DNA from 2 places in the Peribacillus sp. SIMBA_075 genome. Region 1 is predicted to be linked to the other one. Evidence: predicted binding sites of a transcription regulator. Region 1 holds the regulator's gene; the other holds the start of a gene.

Region 1 (10,598 bases):
GATGGTTTCGCATTTAAGGATGGAGGGGAAATACGGGGTGCATCCAAAAGAAGAGCCATACGATAAGCATACACATGTGATCTTCACTTTCACGGATGGCAGTGAGCTTCGGTACAGGGATGTCCGGAAATTCGGAACGATGCACCTATTTGCCAAAGGAGAAGAGTTTGAGCAGTTGCCGCTGCTGCATTTAGGGCCTGAACCGTTATCTGAAGATTTTACTGTCGAGGGGCTAAGTGCGAAATTGGCCAAAACCAACAGGAAAATCAAGCCGGTTCTCCTTGATCAAACGGTTGTCGTTGGAATTGGGAATATATATGTGGACGAGTCATTATTCCGTTCCGGTATCCATCCGGAGAGAATAGCTTCTTCACTATCCTTGCAGGAAATCAAAAAGTTGCATGCGGAAATCATTGCAACATTGGGTGAAGCGGTGGAAAAGGGTGGGAGTACGATTCGTTCATACCTCAACTCTCAAGGGCAAATCGGCATGTTTCAGTTGGAACTGAATGTCTATGGACGAAAGGGCGAGGAATGCAAAACATGCGGCACGCCACTTGAAAAGCTGGTTGTTGCAGGACGCGGCACACATATTTGCCCGTTGTGCCAGCCGCTTATTTAACTAATGTTTTTTAAAACACATCGGATGGGCTCCTACCATATACTAGGGTAGCAACGAGAAGGGAAGGAGTAATATTCCGATGTGGCTACAAATTATTTTTCTTGCTTTTGCAGTTAGTATTGACGGATTTGGCGTAGGTTTGACTTTCGGTATGCGGAAGATGAAAATCCCCTTAAAGTCAATAGCGGTCATTTCATTTTGTTCTGCTTTGAGTTTAGGCATAGCGATGGTCATCGGTCAATTCATCAGTCAGCTCATATCTATCGGGGCGGCTGAAAAAACCGGGGGCATCATCCTCATCTTTCTTGGTGCCTGGATGGTATATCAATACTTTAGGCCTGACAAAGATTTGAAAGATGATAGATATCATGAAAAAATCATCTTTAATTTTGAAATTAAATCACTTGGGGTAGCCATTAATATTTTACAAAAACCATTGAATGCCGATTTTGATAAATCAGGTACGATTACGGGGGTTGAAGCGCTTGTTTTGGGGTTTGCACTTTCACTGGATGCGTTCGGGGCTGGAGTCGGAGCAGCCATGATCGGGATTTCACCGATTATCCTCGCAGTATGCATCGCTGTTATGAGTTCAATTTTCATTTGGAGCGGACTGCAAAGCGGGAAATTGCTTTCGAATAATAAAGTTATCCAGCATTTAACCTTTCTTCCAGGTGTACTTTTAATTATAATCGGCTTATTCAAGTTATGATACATGGTTTAAAAGGGGGAGCATATGGGACAAATCATCGGAATCACTGGAGGCATCGCCAGCGGGAAAAGCAGTGTCAGCCTCTATTTACAGGAACTCGGATTCACGATTGTAGATGCAGATCTGGCTTCCCGTGCTGTCGTTGAGCCAGGTGAAGACGCCTATCATCAAGTTGTGGAGGCGTTTGGAGAAGATATCTTATTGGCGGATGGGAATATAGATCGCGTAAAGCTTGGGTCGATAATATTTCATGATCAGGAAAAGAGATTGCTATTGAATGGCATCGTTCACCCTGCCGTCAGGAATTGGATGCGCCTCAAAACGGAAGAGGCACTCGCTGCAGGGGAAGAAACGGTATTCATGGATATTCCGCTCTTATTTGAAAGTAAGCTGACATTCATGGTGGAAAAGACGCTTTTGATATATGTCGATGAACAAGTTCAATTGGAACGTTTAATGAACAGGAATGGTCTATCGGAGAAGGATGCGCTTGCCAGGATCCATTCTCAGATGCCCTTGGCTGATAAAAAGGCTTTAGCGGATGCCGTCATCGATAATAATGGGGACATTAAGGAAACGAAGAAGCAGGTGAAGGCCCTGCTTAGCGAATGGCATGTCATATAGTTGTGATAAAAGGAAGAAATCTTCGGGTTTCTTCCTTTTGTGTTGAAAAAATAAAACAATCCGCATTTTTATTAGCACAATTCCAATGAATTATGTTATACTAATTACATGTGAGAGGTAATAAGTATAACATTAATATTTTCAGGAGGGTCCGAACAATGAATTCAAGAATAGCAATTAACGGATTTGGGAGAATTGGAAGAATGGTTTTCCGAAAGGCCATATTAGATGAGAGTTTGGACATTGTTGCCATTAATGCAAGCTATCCTGCTGAAACTTTAGCACACTTACTAAAGTATGATACGATACATGGTAAATTCGACGGTATCATTATAGCGGAAGATGATTCACTTGTAGTGAATGGCCGCCGAGTACAATTGATAAATAACCGCGATCCAAAGCTATTGCCTTGGAAAGAGATGAACATAGATATTGTAATTGAAGCTACTGGAAAATTCAATGATCGTTCTAAAGCGGCTCTTCATTTAGAAGCAGGGGCAAAAAGGGTGATTTTATCAGCACCAGGTAAAAATGAAGACGTTACCATTGTCATGGGCGTCAATCAGGAAGTTCTGGAAATTGACAAGCATTATGTCATATCCAATGCATCTTGTACAACTAACTGTCTTGGACCGGTTGCAAAAGTGCTTGATGAAAAATTCGGCATTAATAATGGTTTAATGACAACGATACATTCTTATACAAATGATCAAAATAATATCGATAACCCGCACAAAGACTTAAGACGTGCTCGTGCCGCTGCGGAAAGCATCATTCCTACGACGACAGGAGCTGCAAAAGCGATCTCATTGGTGTTGCCTCAATTAAAAGGCAAGCTTCACGGAATGGCGATACGCGTACCGACACCTAACGTGTCCCTAGTCGACCTTGTTGTGGATTTAAACTGTGATGTCACGATTGATGAAGTGAATCAAGCGTTCATCGACGCTTCAGAAAATGAACTTAAAGGGATCATGGAATTCACGATGGAACCTTTGGTTTCCAGTGATTTCAAAACTAATCCTCACTCTGCCATCATCGATGGTTTGACAACGATGATGATTGGTGACAGGAAAGTTAAAGTCCTGGCTTGGTATGATAATGAGTGGGGTTACTCCAACCGGGTAGTGGACCTTGTAAAATTAGTTGCATCCGAGTTGAAAAAAACTTCCGAAGTTGAATTATCAGTAAAATAATGAAAAAATCGAGCCTGCTAAATTTTTTAGCGGGCCCAGTTTGTAGACAAAAAGGTTTCGGAATGGCCACATTCCGAAACCTTTTTGATTTTTTATTGGATTTGAAGCAGTTAGAGAGAATAGTGACCCAGCGCATACCGTGCTCTTCCTTTGCATCTGCGGAAACTCTCCTGGTTTTCCAACTTTCTGGAATCACTGGTTCAACCAGAGGCTCTAAGATATGACGATCATGCGTATCGTCCCCAACACAAATGCATTGAAGTTCGATGCTGCATGAAACGAATAGGCAAACTTGTTTTGTTCGTTCATCTTTCACATAGTAGCTACTCTTCAGGATTAGTTGAACTGTCCTTAATCCCCTTGTTCTCTGCCTTAAATAGACTAAAGGATTCTATCTTAAAACAAAGTGATTGGAGCGGGTGTTCGAGGCTCCTTTCGGGGAAAGCGCGTCAAAGGGAGACCCCACAGGCGCAATGGCGGACCGCCCGCGGAAAGCGAGTGCCCCACGTTCCAATAAACGGCCAAATATTAAAAACATAAAAAACAGTAGACAAACTCAATTATTATCGAGTTTGTCTATCTGCTAAATTTTTTTAGCAGACCATTTTTAATTCATTGATCATCAATTTCTGGCTGCCTTATGGCGCTGAATAAACACACGAAAACAGAATTTGCCCCACATTGGGACCTCCCCCATATCTTTATTACATAAAAAGTTTATCTATCCAAAAATTCAATTTGGAGTTGCAAAAAAAATTTAAACCATATATACTATGAATCGTGAACTTCTTCAAAAGCGGTTTGCATGATGGCTACTTAAAGGGTTAGGACCTCTTTGGACTAACTTTCCCCCGTGGTAGTTATCAGACTTATTTTTTAATCATGGTAAGGGGGAAGCTTAAAATGGAAACTGCTTACACTATGGAAACTATGGGTAGACATGTCATTTCTGAACTTTGGGGTTGTGACTTTGAGAAACTGAACAATATCGATTTGATTGAAAAGATTTTTGTTGATGCTGCTTTAAAATCAGGTGCAGAGGTACGAGAAGTTGCCTTTCACAAGTTTGCTCCACAAGGAGTTAGTGGGGTTGTCATCATTTCTGAATCACACTTAACGATTCACAGTTTTCCTGAACACGGCTATGCCAGCATTGATGTCTATACATGCGGTAACTTGGATCCGAATATTGCGGCAGATTACATTGCAGAAGCTTTGAATGCGCAAACACGCGAGAACATAGAATTACCACGTGGATTAGGTCCTGTACAAATGAAAAAAGCCAATATAAGTGCCCTATAAAAAACACGTATACACAGAGATGCCATGGGTGCATCTCTTTTTTAATGCAATGAATCCGATCTTGCTTCAATTTATAAGGGTAAGTATCCCAGAGCACAAAGACTTTGATAACGGTGCTTCTAGTGCGTGATAAAAAGTGCCTGCTGCTGGAAGTTACACTTTTTACTTGTACTGGCCGTTCCTTTTAATATAAGATTAAGATAGAAAAGTAATTCCTTGGGGAACATTTAGATAGGGGAGTCCTACATAAAATACGGAGCTGATAATGATGAAATGCCCATCATGTCAATATAACGGAACAAGAGTGCTCGATTCCAGGCCAGTCGATGAAAGTAAATCGATTCGACGACGCCGTGAATGTGAGGCATGTGGTTTTCGATTCACGACATTTGAAAAGGTAGAGGAAACACCGCTCATTGTAGTGAAAAAAGGCGGTACACGGGAAGAGTTCAGTCGTGATAAAATCCTGCGTGGCTTAATCAGGGCTTGCGAAAAACGTCCGGTTCCCTTGAAAGAACTAGAGCAAATTACCAGTTATGTAGAAAAAGAACTACGCAACCAGGGCATATCGGAAGTGAAAAGCGACAGTGTCGGCGAAATGGTGATGGACAAGCTGGCAGAAGTCGATGAGGTTGCCTATGTTAGATTCGCATCCGTCTATCGACAATTTAAAGATATCAATGTCTTTATCGATGAATTGAAAGATTTAATAAATAAAGAAAGAAAGTAGAGCTGAAGATTTACTTTGGCTCTTTTTTCACTACATCTTTTGAAAGGTTTGAATGGAGATGTCAATGCATTGGCAAGAATTGCTCCCAGCTGATTCATATTTGGTCTCATCTGCGGGGCTGCTTCATGATTATGATCGGAAAATACTTACCCGACTTTATCAACCTCTTATTGGACCTATCTGTATTAGCCTATATATGACGTTATGGAGTGAGTTGGAGGAAAACAGGCTATGGTCGGAAACCTCCTCACATTATCAATTAATGAATACAATCGGCCTTAAGTTAGGTGATATTTACGAAGCCCGACTTTTACTTGAGGGAATCGGTTTGTTGAATGTATATAAGAAATCGAAAAATGAGACAAAGGAATTTATCTATGAGATAAATCCGCCGCTTTCCCCTCAACAGTTCTTCACGGATGGAATGCTGAATATCTATTTATACAAAAAGATCGGTAAAGCACAATTCAACCGGTTAAAGAGATTCTTTTGTGATGATCATATCTTAACGGATCAATATGAAAGTGTGACTAAATCTTTTGCGGAGGTATTCTCATCAGATCATTTGGACTCTTTATATGTAACGGATGAAGCAAAAAACGAATGGAACCCCATTCCTGATCAGCAATATATCGACCGGACGGATGGCGTCGAGCCTTCGGGGTTTGACAACTTATTCGATTTTGAACTTTTATTAGCCGGGATGAAATCTTCGATCGTACCGAAAAAGGCCTTTACTCCGAAAATTAAAAGTACGATTGCCAAACTTGCTTTTTTATATGGCATTGATCCGCTTGAAATGCAAAAACTAGTAATGGATGCCGTTTCATTGGATGATGAGATCGATGAGGAAATGCTCAGGAAGGCGGCAAGGGACTGGTATCAGATTGAACGGCAGGCAGACATGCCTTCCCTGGTCAATCGAGTGCAGCCGATTCGTGAACGGACACAAAAAGAAGAACCGAAAACACAGGAACAAGAGCTAATCCGGCATTTGGAGACGATATCCCCACGGGAGCGGCTGATGCAATTGTCCGGCGGTGCAGAGCCATCAAGCGGTGATTTGAAAGTGGTGGAGGGCGTGATGATCAACCAAAAGCTGAATCCTGGTGTCGTCAATGTCTTGATTGAATATGTCATGCTCAAAACGGATATGAAGTTCACGAAGGGCTATGTGGAAAAATTGGCAGGCCATTGGGCACGGCTGAAGGTCTCCACCGTCATCGAGGCGATGGAACTAGCTAAAAATGAACACCGGAAATATCAGGACTGGGCTCAAGGGAGCAGGAATGCTGCGAAGGGCGGCCGGAAAAAGACGATACGGGAAGAAGTGGTTCCGGAGTGGCTTGAGAAAAAAGAAGAAGCACAGCAAGAGCTGAATGCGGATCAGCCCGAATTGAATGCCCAGAAACGTGAGCTTCAGGAAAAATGGAAGCAGTGGAAAGCAGGAGGTGAAATGAACGATGGAAAAGATTAATAGATCCCTGAATAAATTGGCCAATACAAACCAATTTCAACAGCGTTATGAAAAGCTGAAACAAGAGATTTTTGAAGATGAACAGGTGCGGTTATTTTTGAATGCCAACAGTTCGACGGTCACGGAAGACATGATCGAAAAAAACTTGGGGAAGCTTTATGAGTTCACTTCACAAAGCAATAAGTGCGATAAATGTCCAAGCTTGGACGGCTGCATCAATATGATGCAGGGGTATTATCCCAAATTGGTCGTTCAAGGGAAGGCCCTGAATCTGCATTATGAAATCTGCCCGCGGAAATTGGCAGAGGATGAAAAGCGGAAACGTGAAAAATTGATCCGCAGCCTTTACGTGCCGAAGGATATTTTAAAGGCGACCATTGACGACTTCACTCAAACGGATGATCAAAACAAACGCTTAGGTGTTTTAAGTAAAGCGATGTCGTTCATTATGGAGTATGAACCAGGCAAAAGGCAAAAAGGCTTATATATATATGGTAAATTCGGTGTTGGGAAAACGTATTTATTAGGTGCGATTGCCAATGAACTTGCAGAAAGGCAAATTTCCTCCCTTATTGTCTATGTACCTGACTACTTGAGGGAACTTAAGGGTTCGATAGGTGACAATACGGTCAATGAAAAAATTGAGATGGTGAAAACGGCACCGATCCTCATGCTGGATGATATTGGAGCGGAGTCCATGACAAGCTGGGGACGCGATGAGGTTTTTGGCCCGATTTTGCAATTTAGAATGCTGGAAAACCTTCCGACGTTTTTCACTTCGAATTTTGACATGAATGGCCTGGAGAATCACCTGACCTTTTCACAGCGTGGTGAAAAGGAAGAAGTGAAGGCGGCCAGGGTACTGGAAAGAATTCAATATTTAGCGGAGCCGGTCAAGCTTGATGGCGTGAATCGGAGAAGATGAAGAAAAGTGGTCTCTTAATGGAGGTCACTTTTTTCTTCTTACAAGGTCCATCCCACTTCTAAACACGTCCCCATCCCCATATACATGAAAAAAGAAGCAAGGGGGAAGGGGGGATGTCGTAGTGCAAATTTCGTTTCAAAACGATTCAGAGGCATTGAAATTACTGGATTTCGTTTCTGTCCATCCACTGGGGGCAGAATTTCAAGCATACATTCGATTTCTTCCGCAACAAGGCATGCATGTGGATATGACGGAGTCTTCAGGTGATAAGTGGCTAATTCTGCTTCGAGATGCATTTCATTCTTTTTTATTGGAAGAAAAGACGCTTCCTGTTCTGGAGCAAATAATAGTCGGTAAATTTTTTTATCGGGAACGGGAAGAAATTGAAGCCATCATTGAAATTGCATCATCAATCATCGAGGTGGAAAGAGCCAGGAATCAAGAGGAAGCATTCAGTACGGAGAAACGATTGATTGAGGAAGGACTTCAAAGCATCTTGGCTGGAAAGGTATCTTTTTCATTCGATTCTTTTACGACCTTCCGTTTAAAATCATTTCAGCAAACTTTGGAAAAGTATGTCGTCAAGGCGATTGATGAATACAAGCTGGAACAGGACTATCAAAATTTCATTGCCACTCTCCGTGATTGCCTTCATGGGCAGGAGTCGAAATTAAGAAAGCTTCACTTGGTCAACCGGGATGGTTTTCATTTCTATGATCAGAAATTCAGCAAACTCGACCGTCCAAAAATCAATAGTATGATCGACAGGAGGCTTCTTGCAAAAAGTTCACTTTTTCTTGATACGGTGATACTTGCCCCGCTTTTATCGATTGCTCCCGAAAACTTATGCATCTATACCGATGACAAGGAAGAAGGGCTGATTCAGACCATTTCAAGGATTTTCGAAGAACGGGCGACCGTCCTGCCGCTTTCGTCCTTTTCAAATGCATTTGAATAATCTTTCTTCGTAAAAAGAAAATTAACCTTGATTTTCACTGTATAACAAATTATAATTTCCTACATACTATTAAAAAACTAAAAGTTATGATGAGGACAAGGGTATTCTAATCGCCGATTATCAGAGAGGGGAGCCAAAAGGCTGTAAGCTTCCTATTCGCATGGAACACTTACCACCTTTAAACTTCGGCTCGGAAAGCAGGCATTTTGCGAATATGAGCTGACGGGAAGCTGCCGTTACCAAGTTACAAGTGCCGTTTTGCCGTGAAAAGCAAGATGGAACGAGGGTGGAACCGCGGGTTAATGATATTTATTACTAAGCTCGTCCCTGTTTTATACAGGGGCGGGCTTTTTGTGTTGTAATGGAATCAAAAACCCTTAAATTTGTTTGAACAATAAGAAGGAGTGAAACGGAATGTCTGAATTACTGAAAATATCTTTTCCTGACGGAGCGGTCAAGGAGTTTGCTAAAGGCACAACAACTGAAGAAATCGCTGCATCCATCAGTCCTGGTTTAAGGAAAAAATCCATTGCTGGAAAATTCAATGGTGAATTATATGATTTGAAACGCCCGATTGAACAAGACGGCACAATCGAAATCGTAACACAGGACGCAGCGGATGCTCTTGAAATATTGCGTCACAGTACAGCACACTTGATGGCACAAGCGATCAAACGTTTGTACAAAAACGCCAAATTCGGTGTAGGGCCAGTCATTGAGGGCGGTTTTTACTACGATATGGATCTGGAGGAATCATTGACTCCTGAAGACCTACCATTGATTGAAAAAGAAATGAAGAAAATCGTCAACGAAAACTTGGAAATTTCCCGCATCGAAGTGAGTCGTGATGAGGCCATTTCCCGTTTTAAAGAAATAGGCGACGAGTATAAACTGGAGTTGATCGATGCGATTCCAGCCGATCAGCAAGTAACGCTCTATGAGCAAGGGGAATTCTTTGACCTTTGCCGTGGAATTCACGTTCCATCAACCGGAAAAATCAAAGAATTCAAGCTGTTGAGCATCGCTGGTGCATACTGGAGAGGCGATAGCAAAAACAAAATGCTTCAGCGTATTTACGGAACGGCTTTCTATAAAAAAGAAGATTTAGCCGAACACCTGCGTTTCCTCGAAGAAGCGAAGGAACGTGACCACCGTAAAATCGGCAAAGAATTGAACTTGTTCATGAGCTCACAAAAGGTGGGGCAAGGATTGCCGATGTGGTTGCCAAAAGGCGCAACAATCCGCCGGACAATCGAAAGGTATATCGTTGATAAGGAAGAACGCCTTGGTTACGACCATGTCTACACACCTGTAATGGGAAGCGTGGACCTTTATAAAACTTCTGGACACTGGGATCATTACCAGGACGGCATGTTCCCTGTCATGGAAATGGAAAACGAACAGCTTGTCCTGCGTCCGATGAACTGTCCGCACCACATGATGGTATATAAAAACAGTATCCACAGCTACCGCGAACTGCCAATCCGGATTGCCGAGCTTGGCTTGATGCACCGCTATGAAATGTCAGGTGCCCTTTCCGGCCTTCAGCGTGTACGTGGGATGACATTGAATGATGCGCACATATTCGTCCGTCCAGATCAAATCAAAGAAGAGTTCAAGCGTGTTGTGAACCTGGTTCAGGAAGTATATAAAGATTTCGATATCAAGGATTATTCATTCCGTCTGTCATATCGCGATCCGCAGGATACTGAAAAATATTTCGATGACGATTCCATGTGGGAAAAAGCACAAAGCATGTTAAAAGGTGCTATGGATGAACTTGGTCTTGATTATTTCGAAGCGGAAGGTGAAGCGGCATTCTACGGTCCTAAGCTTGATGTCCAGGTTCGTACTGCCTTAGGGAAAGATGAAACGCTTTCCACTGTTCAGCTTGACTTCTTGCTCCCTGAACGTTTTGATCTTAATTATGTCGGTGAAGACGGCAAGCAGCACCGTCCGGTTGTAATCCACCGCGGGGTCGTTTCCACAATGGAACGTTTCGTCGCTTACTTGATCGAAGAATACAAGGGAGCATTCCCGACTTGGCTGGCA
Region 2 (10,598 bases), on a different contig from region 1:
AAATTGTCTTACTACTTTTTTACAACCAAGAAGCAATCAGCTTTCCGATTGCTTCTCGGCCTTGTTTTTATGACGTAGATATTCCTGATGATCATATGATATGGAATACCCTACAAAAAGACCGTATAAAATAAAAATGCAGACACTGGTTATAATCGAATTTGACGACATTTTTGAAATGGTTGGCAAATCGGCGAACATCGGTTTCAGGACAAATACCAGCAAAAACCAGCAAACCACTCCAAAAAAAATACCCGAAAAGATACTCTTCACCCTTTTAAAAAGACTATAGTAGATAAAAGCGATCCCCACGGATAAAATTCCGAACAAAAGTATGGTCATTACCGTACCAAGCCAGTGATCGATCCAGGCCATATTCGACCACGACGTAAGTATGAATTTTGGGCTAAACCCCATAAAATTGACATAATGGGCTATGATTCCAATTAAACTGGCTGCAGCCCCCCCAACGAAACCGATAGCTAGTACATTGTAGATCGCACCTTGATTTTCCTGTTGAATTTGTCCATTTACATTAGAAGACATATCAAGCACCTCCGCTACGTAGTATGCCCTTTGTTAAATAGAACTATTTTTTTTTATTCTTAGGGAGGAGAATCACTAGAGGTTTTGTGATTTATTCTGTATGATTAAATCATAAATAATGTACTTTTTTCAGAGGAAAATACCCATCCTCTGTTGAAGTTTATAATGTACACAGGATACTACCTTCCTGTGATTCAACATTCATAAAGTAATTGCAGGGATAAAGCCGCCATTTAAATTTTGGAGACCGTCTTTATCCCTTGTGATACTTGATAATAAACATGTTAGCACCCAAGAGAGAGCTACGTGAATAACTATTAGGTTGGTGTAGAAATGTCTGAGGTCCAAAAACCCGTTTATGGAGGGCAGGCTGTTGTGGAAGGCGTCATGTTTGGCGGCAAACATCACACAGTCACTGCGGTACGCCGCAAAGATTCAACGATTGTATATTATCATCTGCCGCGTGAAACGAAACCTGTTGTCAACCGCTTAAAAAAAGTACCGTTTCTAAGGGGTCTCGTATCACTGATTCAGTCAAGTGCCATCGGTGCAAAACATCTGAACTTTTCCACTGAACAGTATGAAGAAGAAGAAGAAGAAGAAGGGGAAAAGCGGGACGAAAAGAAAAAAGAAACTAAAGAATCTTCTAAATTAAGTGTATGGCTTGGAGTTGCCGTAATCGGTGTCCTTTCCTTCCTATTCGGGAAGCTGCTTTTCACTTTGATTCCCGTATTTCTTGCCGCATTGACAAGACCCATCTTCAGTGGCCAAATAGAACAGGTTTTAATCGAAAGCTTGTTCAAGTTGATATTATTGCTGGTATACATTTACTTGGTATCCATGACTCCATTGATCAAGCGGGTCTTTCAGTATCACGGTGCAGAGCATAAGGTGATCAATTGCTTTGAAAGCGGAAAAGAATTGACCGTAGCAAATGTGCAGGCAAGTTCACGCCTTCATTATCGCTGTGGCAGCAGCTTTATTTTATTTACAGTCATTGTTGGCATGTTTGTCTATATGCTTGTTCCAATCGATCCATTATGGCTCCGTGTCGTGGATCGCGTTTTGCTTATCCCCGTAGTGCTTGGCATAGCCTTCGAGGTATTGCAGTTGACCAACAAAGTAAGAGATATTCCAATTCTGCGTTACCTTGGCTACCCTGGCCTTTGGCTTCAGTTATTGACAACCAAAGCCCCTACCGACGATCAAGTCGAAGTTGCATTGGCATCCTTCCATGAACTGTTGAGGATGGAAAAAAAGACCGAAAAAGGTTTAGAATCCGATGTTATTGTGTAAAACACCTATACACATTTTGATGATGAAAAGTCATATACTAAATTAAGGGAATAATCTTCATTAATTTCTAGTATTTTACATGGGTAATGTTTAAAATAAGCAAAAAATGCTTATGATGCTCTTAAGGAGGTGTCTTTGTTGAAACGTTTCATATCTTTCATGATATACGGAATCATTGCCCTCGGAGTCCTCGGACTAATGAGCCGACTATTTAATGACCCGATTGGCTTTTTTAGAAACATTCTCATAATAGCCATTGTCGCAGGGATTATTTATATGATTTATACCGGATTAACAAAGGGAAAACCAGTAAAAAAAGAGCAGCAAGCATTCCGAAAGGCTGCACGCCAATCGAAAAAAAGGCTAAAAAACCGAACTTCGAAAAAGGATAATGTGGCTAGCTTTTCTGCAGCAAAATCATCAAAAAAAATAAAAGTGAGAAAGAAAACGGATAGTCACTTAACTGTCATTGAAGGAAAAAAAAATAAAAAGAAAAATCGGGCTTCTTTTTAAGAGCCCGATTTTTTATGATTATTAATATGACCATCTCTTAAGGAATTCTTTCGTACACTGTCTGCCCTGATTCATCAATTCTCCCTTTTTTTCATCATTCAGATTGAAATCCATTGCCGAAATTCCCCTCATCGGGATAAATACAATATTCTGGACGTGTTTCTTGGAAATATAACGTGCATCATGGGCATCTTTCATCGTTTTGAATAGTGCGGAGAACAATTCAAGCGCATTATCCACCACATGCGGTTTCCATATCTCATCGACACTTAGTCGCAAGCCTATGACCGGTCGTTCCTTTCTTACATGATCTGAATTGAATAACCACATTGGAAAATTGCTTAACACACCTCCATCAACAAAAAGGACCCTGCTTTTTCCGACATCAAGTTTGACTGGCTCAAAGAAATAGGGGATGCTACAACTCATTCTTACTGCCTTTGCCACCGGAAAAGTCATCGGATCAATTCCATAGTTAGATAAATCATCAGGCAGCACCACCAATTTCCCATGTGTAATGTCAGAGGTTATGATACGGAGAGATTTCGGCCGAACATCCTTAAAGGTGACTACATTCCTTTCGGCAAGTTTAGCGGCAATCCATGCTTCCAAAGCGTCACCTTTATAAAGGCCCAGTTTCCAGTATAAAAGGAGCCACTTGGCAAGCGGGATAGGCAAAAGACCACGCCTTTTATCCAGCATGCCGATTAAATCTATATCAAGAAAAAGCTGTTCCATTTCTTTTCCTGTGTACCCAGCGGCTACGAAAGCTGCAATTATGGAACCTGCACTTGTACCGGCTGTCCTATGGAATACAAATCCTCGCTCCTCTAATTCCTGCAGGGCACCCACTAAACCGTAGCCTTTTATCCCGCCTCCGGAAAAAACGCCGTCAATAATCATAGCTGCCCTCCCCTAATCCGGTCTTTACATTTCTAAGCAGGATTAGAGCGATTTATGACAGTTTTATATGGAAAATGCCTTCATCAGGTAAAATACTGAATTTCCGCTTTAGGGAAAAATTCCGCTATATACCCACGAATGGTCGTTTCCAGTTCTGCGGCTTCTTCGGTTTGGTAAACATATTTGCCAATTCCATATCGGCCCCATTTATATTTGCGCTTCGTTTCGTCCAGTTCCAATTTTGTTTTCGGATAGTTTTTTTGAATTACTTTTTTAGCAGGGCCCGTAAATCGATGCTGGATTAGTTCAAAAGTCAAGTCAGGGATATCCACCCCTTTTAACGCCTCACTTAACCGTTCGAATAATTCATGGTAGCCCTCCTTCCACGCTTCATGACGATATATTGGAGCTACGATAAAACCTAAGGGATATCCGGCACCTGCCACTTTACGTGCCGCTTCCATTCTTTCCTCGAAACTCGAAGTTCCGGGCTCGAAATTCTTTATTACGTAACGTGAATTTATACTGAACCGAAATCTCGTTTTTCCATTATGTTCAGCATCCAACAGGTGGTCGACATGATGAAATTTAGTTACGAACCTCAAAACCCCATATTCACTTTTTCCAAAATACTCTATAGCCCTTTTTAACGAATGTGTCAAATGATCAATTCCAACGATATCTGACGTACAGGCCGCCTCAAAACGAGTAATTTCAGGCTTTCTCTCATTGATATATTTTTCAGCTGCCTCAAAAATCTCCTCGAGATTCACATATGTCCTAATGTATGGCTTTGTTCCGAGAGTCGTCTGTAAATAACAATAATGACAATGCCCCATACATCCGGTAGCAAGAGGGATGGCATATTCAGCGGATGGCTTTGAAGAATCGAATTTCAATGTTTTTCTGATGCCCACCACAAGCGTCGACTTGGCGACACGATATTTTTGCTGATCATTTTCTCCAGGAAGATCCCTAATTTGGTTATGTGATGTGGTCTCACGGATTTCAATGTTCAAATCCTCGAATTTCTTTTTCAATTCCCGGCCAAGCGGGTATTCCAATGCCCTAGGCTCGATATATACTAACTGTGGCATAAATGGTTTCATTTCGTTCTCCATTCTTTTATGGATTTGTTCATACTTTCAATCGAACTAGACAATCTAATTAATAAGGATAGTTTTTCTTTATTCTGTTATCCTCATGATTGTTTTTAATTGGAAATCCAAATGAAGGAGATGCAAAATGGCTAATAAACGAGAATTCTTGACAAACGGGGGGAAACAAACGATTACCGTCCAAACAGATAATAAATATCCTAATCCTAGGAATATTCCTGGAGACTCGGTCGATGAATTTTCGGTATTGAAGGATGGAAACCAATACCTGGCCGAAAAGGAAATAGGCCAACAAAATGAAAATGGTTGAATGAACTTAAAAGAGAAAGCCGGATTCGGCTTTCTCTTTTAATAAGTTTAAAAACTACTCGCCCGCTCTTTTAAAAAAAAAGCCGTTAAGATTAGCTTTTCAGCATACTTAACGACTTCCCTTCTATTAGCTTATAGCCCACATTTTAATTGTGCTCCGCAATTCGTGCAAGTATTACATCCGCCCATTTCCTGGACTTCGCCTTTACGGCAGACCGGACAAGTGTTGCCCACTTCCGACCCAATCGTAACATTCGTCGAACGCAGTTCATTTATCGTATCGACCAATACGACTTTTTTCTTTACTTCCACATCTGTCAATTCGTCCATTTCGAGCTGCTCGTCCATTTGGTTTTCTTCCGCTTTGAGCGTGAGAACCTGACTGTCACGGCTGCCATCCACATATACTGTACCGCCTTTTGCTCCGCCTTTATATAGACGTTCATATACTTTTTCAACTTGTTCGACAGTATATCCTTTTGGAGCATTGACCGTTTTACTGATCGAGCTGTCAATCCAGCGTTGAATGATGCATTGAACATCTGCATGGGCTTCAGGAGCTAATTCCATAGCGGAAATGAACCATTTTGGAAGCTCTTGTGTATCAGCTTCTGGATGACGGTCCAAGTATTCCTGAACAATATCAGCCTTAACTTCAATGAATTTGCCAAGACGGCCACTGCGGAAATACGTGAAGGAAAAATATGGTTCAAGACCTGTTGATACCCCAACCATCGTTCCTGTGCTTCCTGTAGGAGCCACTGTCAATAAATGAGAGTTACGGATGCCATATGCAGCAACGCTTTCCCTGATATCTTCCGGCATTTTTTCCATAAATCCAGTTTGTGTGAATCGTGTTCTAAGCTCATCGGTTTCTTTATCCGTTGATCCGATCAGGAACGGGAAACTGCCTTTTTCTTTAGCAAGTTCCACGGATGCCTTGTAAGCTGTAGTCGCAATCGTTTCAAACACCTTGTCAACCAGAATATTTCCTTCTTCAGATCCGTATTCCGTTTCACAGTAGATCAACAGGTCATGCAGACCCATTACACCAAGTCCAACCCGTCGCTCGCCCAGTGCCTGTTTTTTGTTTTCATCCAAGAAATAAGGAGTTGCGTCAATGACATTGTCCTGCATACGCACACCGACTTCGACGGTCTGCTTAAGTTTCTCGAAATTAACGGTTTTGCTATCTTTATCAGCCATTTCAGCCAAATTGACAGCAGCAAGGTTACATACTGAATATGGGGCCAATGGCTGTTCGCCACATGGGTTCGTAGCTACGACCTGTTGACCGTAGGCTTTGGCGTTTGTCATTTCATTAGCATTATCGATAAAGAAAATACCTGGTTCTGCAGAGTATGTTGCACAAATGTTTATTAAGTTCCAAAGCTCTTTAGCTCGGATTTTACGGTAAACACGGACTTTGTGCCCCATTTCCTCCCATTTACGAACATCACCGACTTTATGCCATTCTTGATTATAAGTAGCCATTTCTTCGGCATCATAGCTTTCAACATCAGGAAAACGCAATTCGTATTCCGCATCTTGTTCTGCCGCTTCCATAAATTCCTTTGTCAAGCATATCGAGATGTTGGCGCCCGTAAGAAATTCAGAATTATGGACACTGTACGTTCCGCCTGTACGGATCTTTTCCTCTGCATCCCTAATGATTTTTTCGCTAAATCCACCTAGACCGGGAATTTCCTTATAGTTGATGATTCCTTGATACATAGCCGTTTCCTGTTCGGTGTGCGGCGTGAATTTCAATTTATCCGTTGCATATTTCTTGATTGCTTCATCTTTAGTGTTTTCCACTAGGTATCGAAGGATCCTTGGATTTTGCATTTTAGAAATGATGAATTCTGCAATATCCGGATGCCAATCAGCCAGCATGATCATTTGTGCACCGCGTCTGCTACCGCCCTGTTCAACAAGATGCGTCAATTTCGCGATATCATCAAGCCATGATACTGAACCAGAGGATTTTCCATTAACCCCTTTGGCCAAAGTGTTTCTTGGACGCAGTGTCGATCCGTTCGTACCCACTCCGCCTCCGCGGCTCATGATTTCCATCACTTGTTTCCTATGTTCTGAAATCCCCTCACGTGAATCCGGTACGAATGGCATCACATAGCAGTTGAAATAAGTAACATCCGTATTGGAACCCGCACCATATAATACGCGTCCTGCCGGAACAAAATTAAGGTTCTTTAGTTCTTCATAGAATTTATTGAACCATTCCGTTCTTTTTTCTTCCGTGGTTTCCACTGAAGCCAAGCCCGTTGCATTACGTTTCGCAATTTGTTCATAGTATATTTCAAGCGGCTTTTCGATAATATCCAGCGGACGGTTTACAATCCCCGTCTCCACTTCTTCCGGATTATCCAATACGCCACGGAATTCTTCATCCACCAATACTTTGGCTTTTTTCATTTCCCAATCTATTTCAACGATGTAACCGAGACCCCTTGCCGGGAATTTCGGATCTTCCTTAATCGTCAACACTACGAAATCGCCTGCCGAGAGTGTGATTTTTTCAGTATCCTTAAAAGAATAGCGGTCAAGCATGACTAGACGGGACACGCCCTTATGCGCCATTTTCATATCAGCAGTTACAGGGTGAACCTGGGGAAATAAAGAAATATCCTTATTCAACCTTTCTAGATCAACCTTTAAAGCTTCTTTTATTACAACCGACATAATTCCCTCTCCTTTATATGTTTCAAGATCCGTTCTTGCTGCCGCAAAAATCTATATGTAGCCTTACATGTCCGTTTCGCTTAACAAGTACCCTAAATTTATCATAGCGAAACCCAAAAATCAACATATAGTGTCGCATTAAATATTTCAACTACTATATATTGTGTTTGTTTTGAATAACATTTAATTTTGTCAAACGATAAATCAATTAATATAGTTAGCAAAAGGGAGGAAAATGTCGATTTATAATAATTTTTCATCAGATTTCAATTAATTTGGGCCTTGCTTTTTCCCCATGCCTTTTAGGGCTTATCCCTGCAAGGAATAGCTTATTTGGTCAAACAAATCTGAAAAAACTTTTTTATTATCCACTTTAATTATCCTGCTTTTTCTATCTCATGAAATTCCATTCATCGCTTTCATATTTACTTTCTGCAATGGCCTTCACTTCCTGCAATTGCTTTTCAGTTAGGACGTATGGCTCTAACTCGATCGAAAGTCCTTCGGCAAAACCTTTTTCAAAAGCTTCTTTCGCTTCAGGAATGGTAACCTTTCTTCCGGCAATGTCATTTATGGCCACAGCTTTATTTTTTAAGCTTTTTTGCATTCTCTCCTTAACCCTGTCATTTGAGAATTTAAATACGCTAAAGAGCTTATCATCATCAAGTTCAAGCAAAATGGAACCGTGCTGAAGGATGACGCCCTTTTGCCTGGTTTGAGCGCTGCCAGCGACCTTCCTGCCCTCGACGACCAGTTCATACCAGCTTGGAGCATCAAAGCAGACGGAAGACCTGGGCGTTTTTAAAGCCGCTTTTTCCTGATCGGTTCTAGGCACGGCAAAATAAGCATCCAATCCCAGATTCCTGAACCCCATTAATATTCCTTCAGAAATGACACGATATGCTTCAGTAACGGTAGTTGGCATTCCCGGGTAGGATTCTGGAACGATTACACTATAAGTCAATTCATGCTCGTGCAGTACCGCTCGTCCTCCTGTTGGTCTGCGAACAAAACCAAGGCCCTGCCTTTTGACCTCTTCCATATCGATTTCCGCTTCTGCCTTTTGAAAATAACCAATCGACAATGTCGCTGGGTCCCAACCGTAAAAGCGTATGATTGGCGGAATTTCCCCTTTGCTTTGCCAGTTTAGCAGTGCTTCGTCCAGCGCCATATTAAACGCCGGTGAACAATATCCAGAATCTATAAAACCCCATTTTTCTTTAGTCATCCTTACCCCTCGTTTCAATAGACTGTTTTTCAATACCCCACAAAAAAACTCACATGTAGTAGTTTAACAGACTTTAACACTCTAAAAAAGAAAGTGCTATCAAGTCGATGAAGAATTTGATGAAAATTCTTTTTGATTATTGGGTAAAGCAATTATATAATAAAGATTGTCTGTATTCGTTAAGGTAGAAGGGAGTTTTTATGTTTGGAAATATTATATACACTGCTCATCATCTTAGGAGTGGTTATTGCGTATTCACTTTTTAATTGGTACCGCCAGCGTAAAATCGTTAAAACATTAACACAGGACGAATTTATCGCTAACTACAGAAAAGTGCAGCTAATCGATGTGCGGGAACCGAATGATTTCGATAATGGCCATATCTTAGGCGCAAGAAACATCCCTATGACGCAAATGAAAACCCGCTTGGTCGAAATTAGGCCGGACAAGCCTGTATATTTGTACGCTCAAAGCGAAATCATCAGCGGAAGAGCTGCAGCCATGCTATACAAAAAGGGCTACAGGGAACTTTTTCACTTAAAGGGCGGTTTCAAGATGTGGACCGGGAAAATCAAAGCAAAGAAATAAGACCCCATCTCCGCATGGGCTCTTTTAAATTAAAAAGCCTTCATACGCATCATGCGTGCTCCAGGAAAATGAAAGTTAACTGTTCGACTTTAATGAATTCTTACATAAACATGAAAAATCCCCGCCGGCAGGCAGGGATTTTTTTCGTGTAAGCTATCAGTCTATGCTTGATAGCGCAGAATAGGTTTTCTTGCAGCAAGAGTTTCATCAAGCCGCTTAATAACGGTTGTATGCGGAGCTTCCTGAACGATTTCCGGGGTTTCTTCCGCTTCCTTGGCAATCTGGATCATTGCATCGATGAATGCATCCAGCGTTTCTTTTGACTCGGTTTCAGTCGGTTCTATCATCATTCCTTCTTCCACGTTCAACGGGAAGTAAATGGTTGGAGGATGATACCCGAAATCCAGCAATCTTTTTGCTATATCGAGGGTCCTTACCCCTAATTTCTTTTGCCTGCGTCCGCTTAATACGAATTCATGCTTACAATGACGATTATATGGTAAGTCAAAAAATGGTTCCAACCTACGCATCATATAATTGGCATTGATGACCGCATTCTCTGTGACGGCTTTAAGGCCATCAGGACCCATTGAACGAATGTACGTATAAGCTCTAACATTTATCCCGAAGTTCCCATAGTATGGTTTTACCCTGCCAATGGATTGCGGGCGGTCATAATCAAGAACGAATTGCTCATCTTGTTTTACAACAAGCGGTTTAGGCAAGTAGGGAATCAAATCCGACTTTACCCCTACAGGGCCGGAACCCGGACCGCCGCCGCCATGCGGACCTGTGAATGTTTTATGGAGATTTAAGTGAACCACATCAAAGCCCATATCACCCGGGCGTGCTTTTGATAGGACTGCATTCAGATTGGCTCCGTCATAGTAAAGCTTCCCACCTGCATCATGGACAAGTTGTGCCATTTCCAAAATGTTCTCTTCAAACAATCCCAATGTATTGGGGTTCGTCAGCATCAAGGCCGCCGTATCCGGTCCGACAACACGCTTTAAATCTTCAAGGTCGACTAACCCATTTTCATCGGACTTCACTGTAATCGTTTCAAGTCCGGCAACAGTTGCAGATGCAGGATTCGTACCGTGTGCAGAATCAGGTACGATCACTTTCGTCCGTTCTGTATCGCCATTCGCTTCGTGAAAAGCGCGAATCATCATCAACCCTGTCCATTCACCGTGTGCACCTGCTGCAGGTTGTAATGTCACTAGATCCATTCCTGTGATTTCCGTTAAATGTTCCTGCAAATCAAATAATAGTTCCAAGGCTCCCTGGACTGTAGTCGGGTCTTGATATGGATGGATATGGGCGAAACCGTTATAGCGTGCCACATTTTCATTTATTTTCGGATTATATTTCATCGTGCATGAACCCAGCGG

The links. Region 1 encodes NrdR, which represses ribonucleotide reductase genes. Its sites were predicted from a motif close to AACACNATATATNGTGTT; they were not measured.
Region 2: the regulator NrdR is predicted to act here: its motif matches at 7,539-7,556, upstream of SB775_RS01930 (vitamin B12-dependent ribonucleotide reductase).

What each region holds. Positions count from the first base shown of each region.
Region 1 is NZ_JAWRYN010000007.1:43,588-54,185, forward strand. Features, by position in the region: gene mutM (DNA-formamidopyrimidine glycosylase) at 1-622, shown strand, start outside; gene ytaF (sporulation membrane protein YtaF) at 702-1,334, shown strand; gene coaE (dephospho-CoA kinase) at 1,359-1,958, shown strand; gene SB775_RS07915 (glyceraldehyde-3-phosphate dehydrogenase) at 2,117-3,154, shown strand; partial or broken gene SB775_RS07920 (IS5/IS1182 family transposase) at 3,306-3,528, opposite strand; gene speD (adenosylmethionine decarboxylase) at 4,076-4,456, shown strand; gene nrdR (transcriptional regulator NrdR) at 4,725-5,186, shown strand; gene SB775_RS07935 (replication initiation and membrane attachment family protein) at 5,251-6,663, shown strand; gene dnaI (primosomal protein DnaI) at 6,650-7,588, shown strand; gene ytxC (sporulation protein YtxC) at 7,710-8,546, shown strand; gene thrS (threonine--tRNA ligase) at 8,961-10,598, shown strand, end outside.
Region 2 is NZ_JAWRYN010000002.1:37,146-47,743, reverse strand. Features, by position in the region: gene SB775_RS01960 (YqhR family membrane protein) at 37-546, opposite strand; gene SB775_RS01955 (DUF1385 domain-containing protein) at 880-1,842, shown strand; gene SB775_RS01950 (SA1362 family protein) at 1,981-2,355, shown strand; gene SB775_RS01945 (patatin-like phospholipase family protein) at 2,377-3,258, opposite strand; gene splB (spore photoproduct lyase) at 3,342-4,367, opposite strand; gene SB775_RS01935 (hypothetical protein) at 4,504-4,686, shown strand; gene SB775_RS01930 (vitamin B12-dependent ribonucleotide reductase) at 4,818-7,388, opposite strand; gene SB775_RS01925 (lipoate--protein ligase family protein) at 7,780-8,616, opposite strand; gene SB775_RS01920 (rhodanese-like domain-containing protein) at 8,821-9,204, shown strand; gene gcvPB (aminomethyl-transferring glycine dehydrogenase subunit GcvPB) at 9,366-10,598, opposite strand, start outside.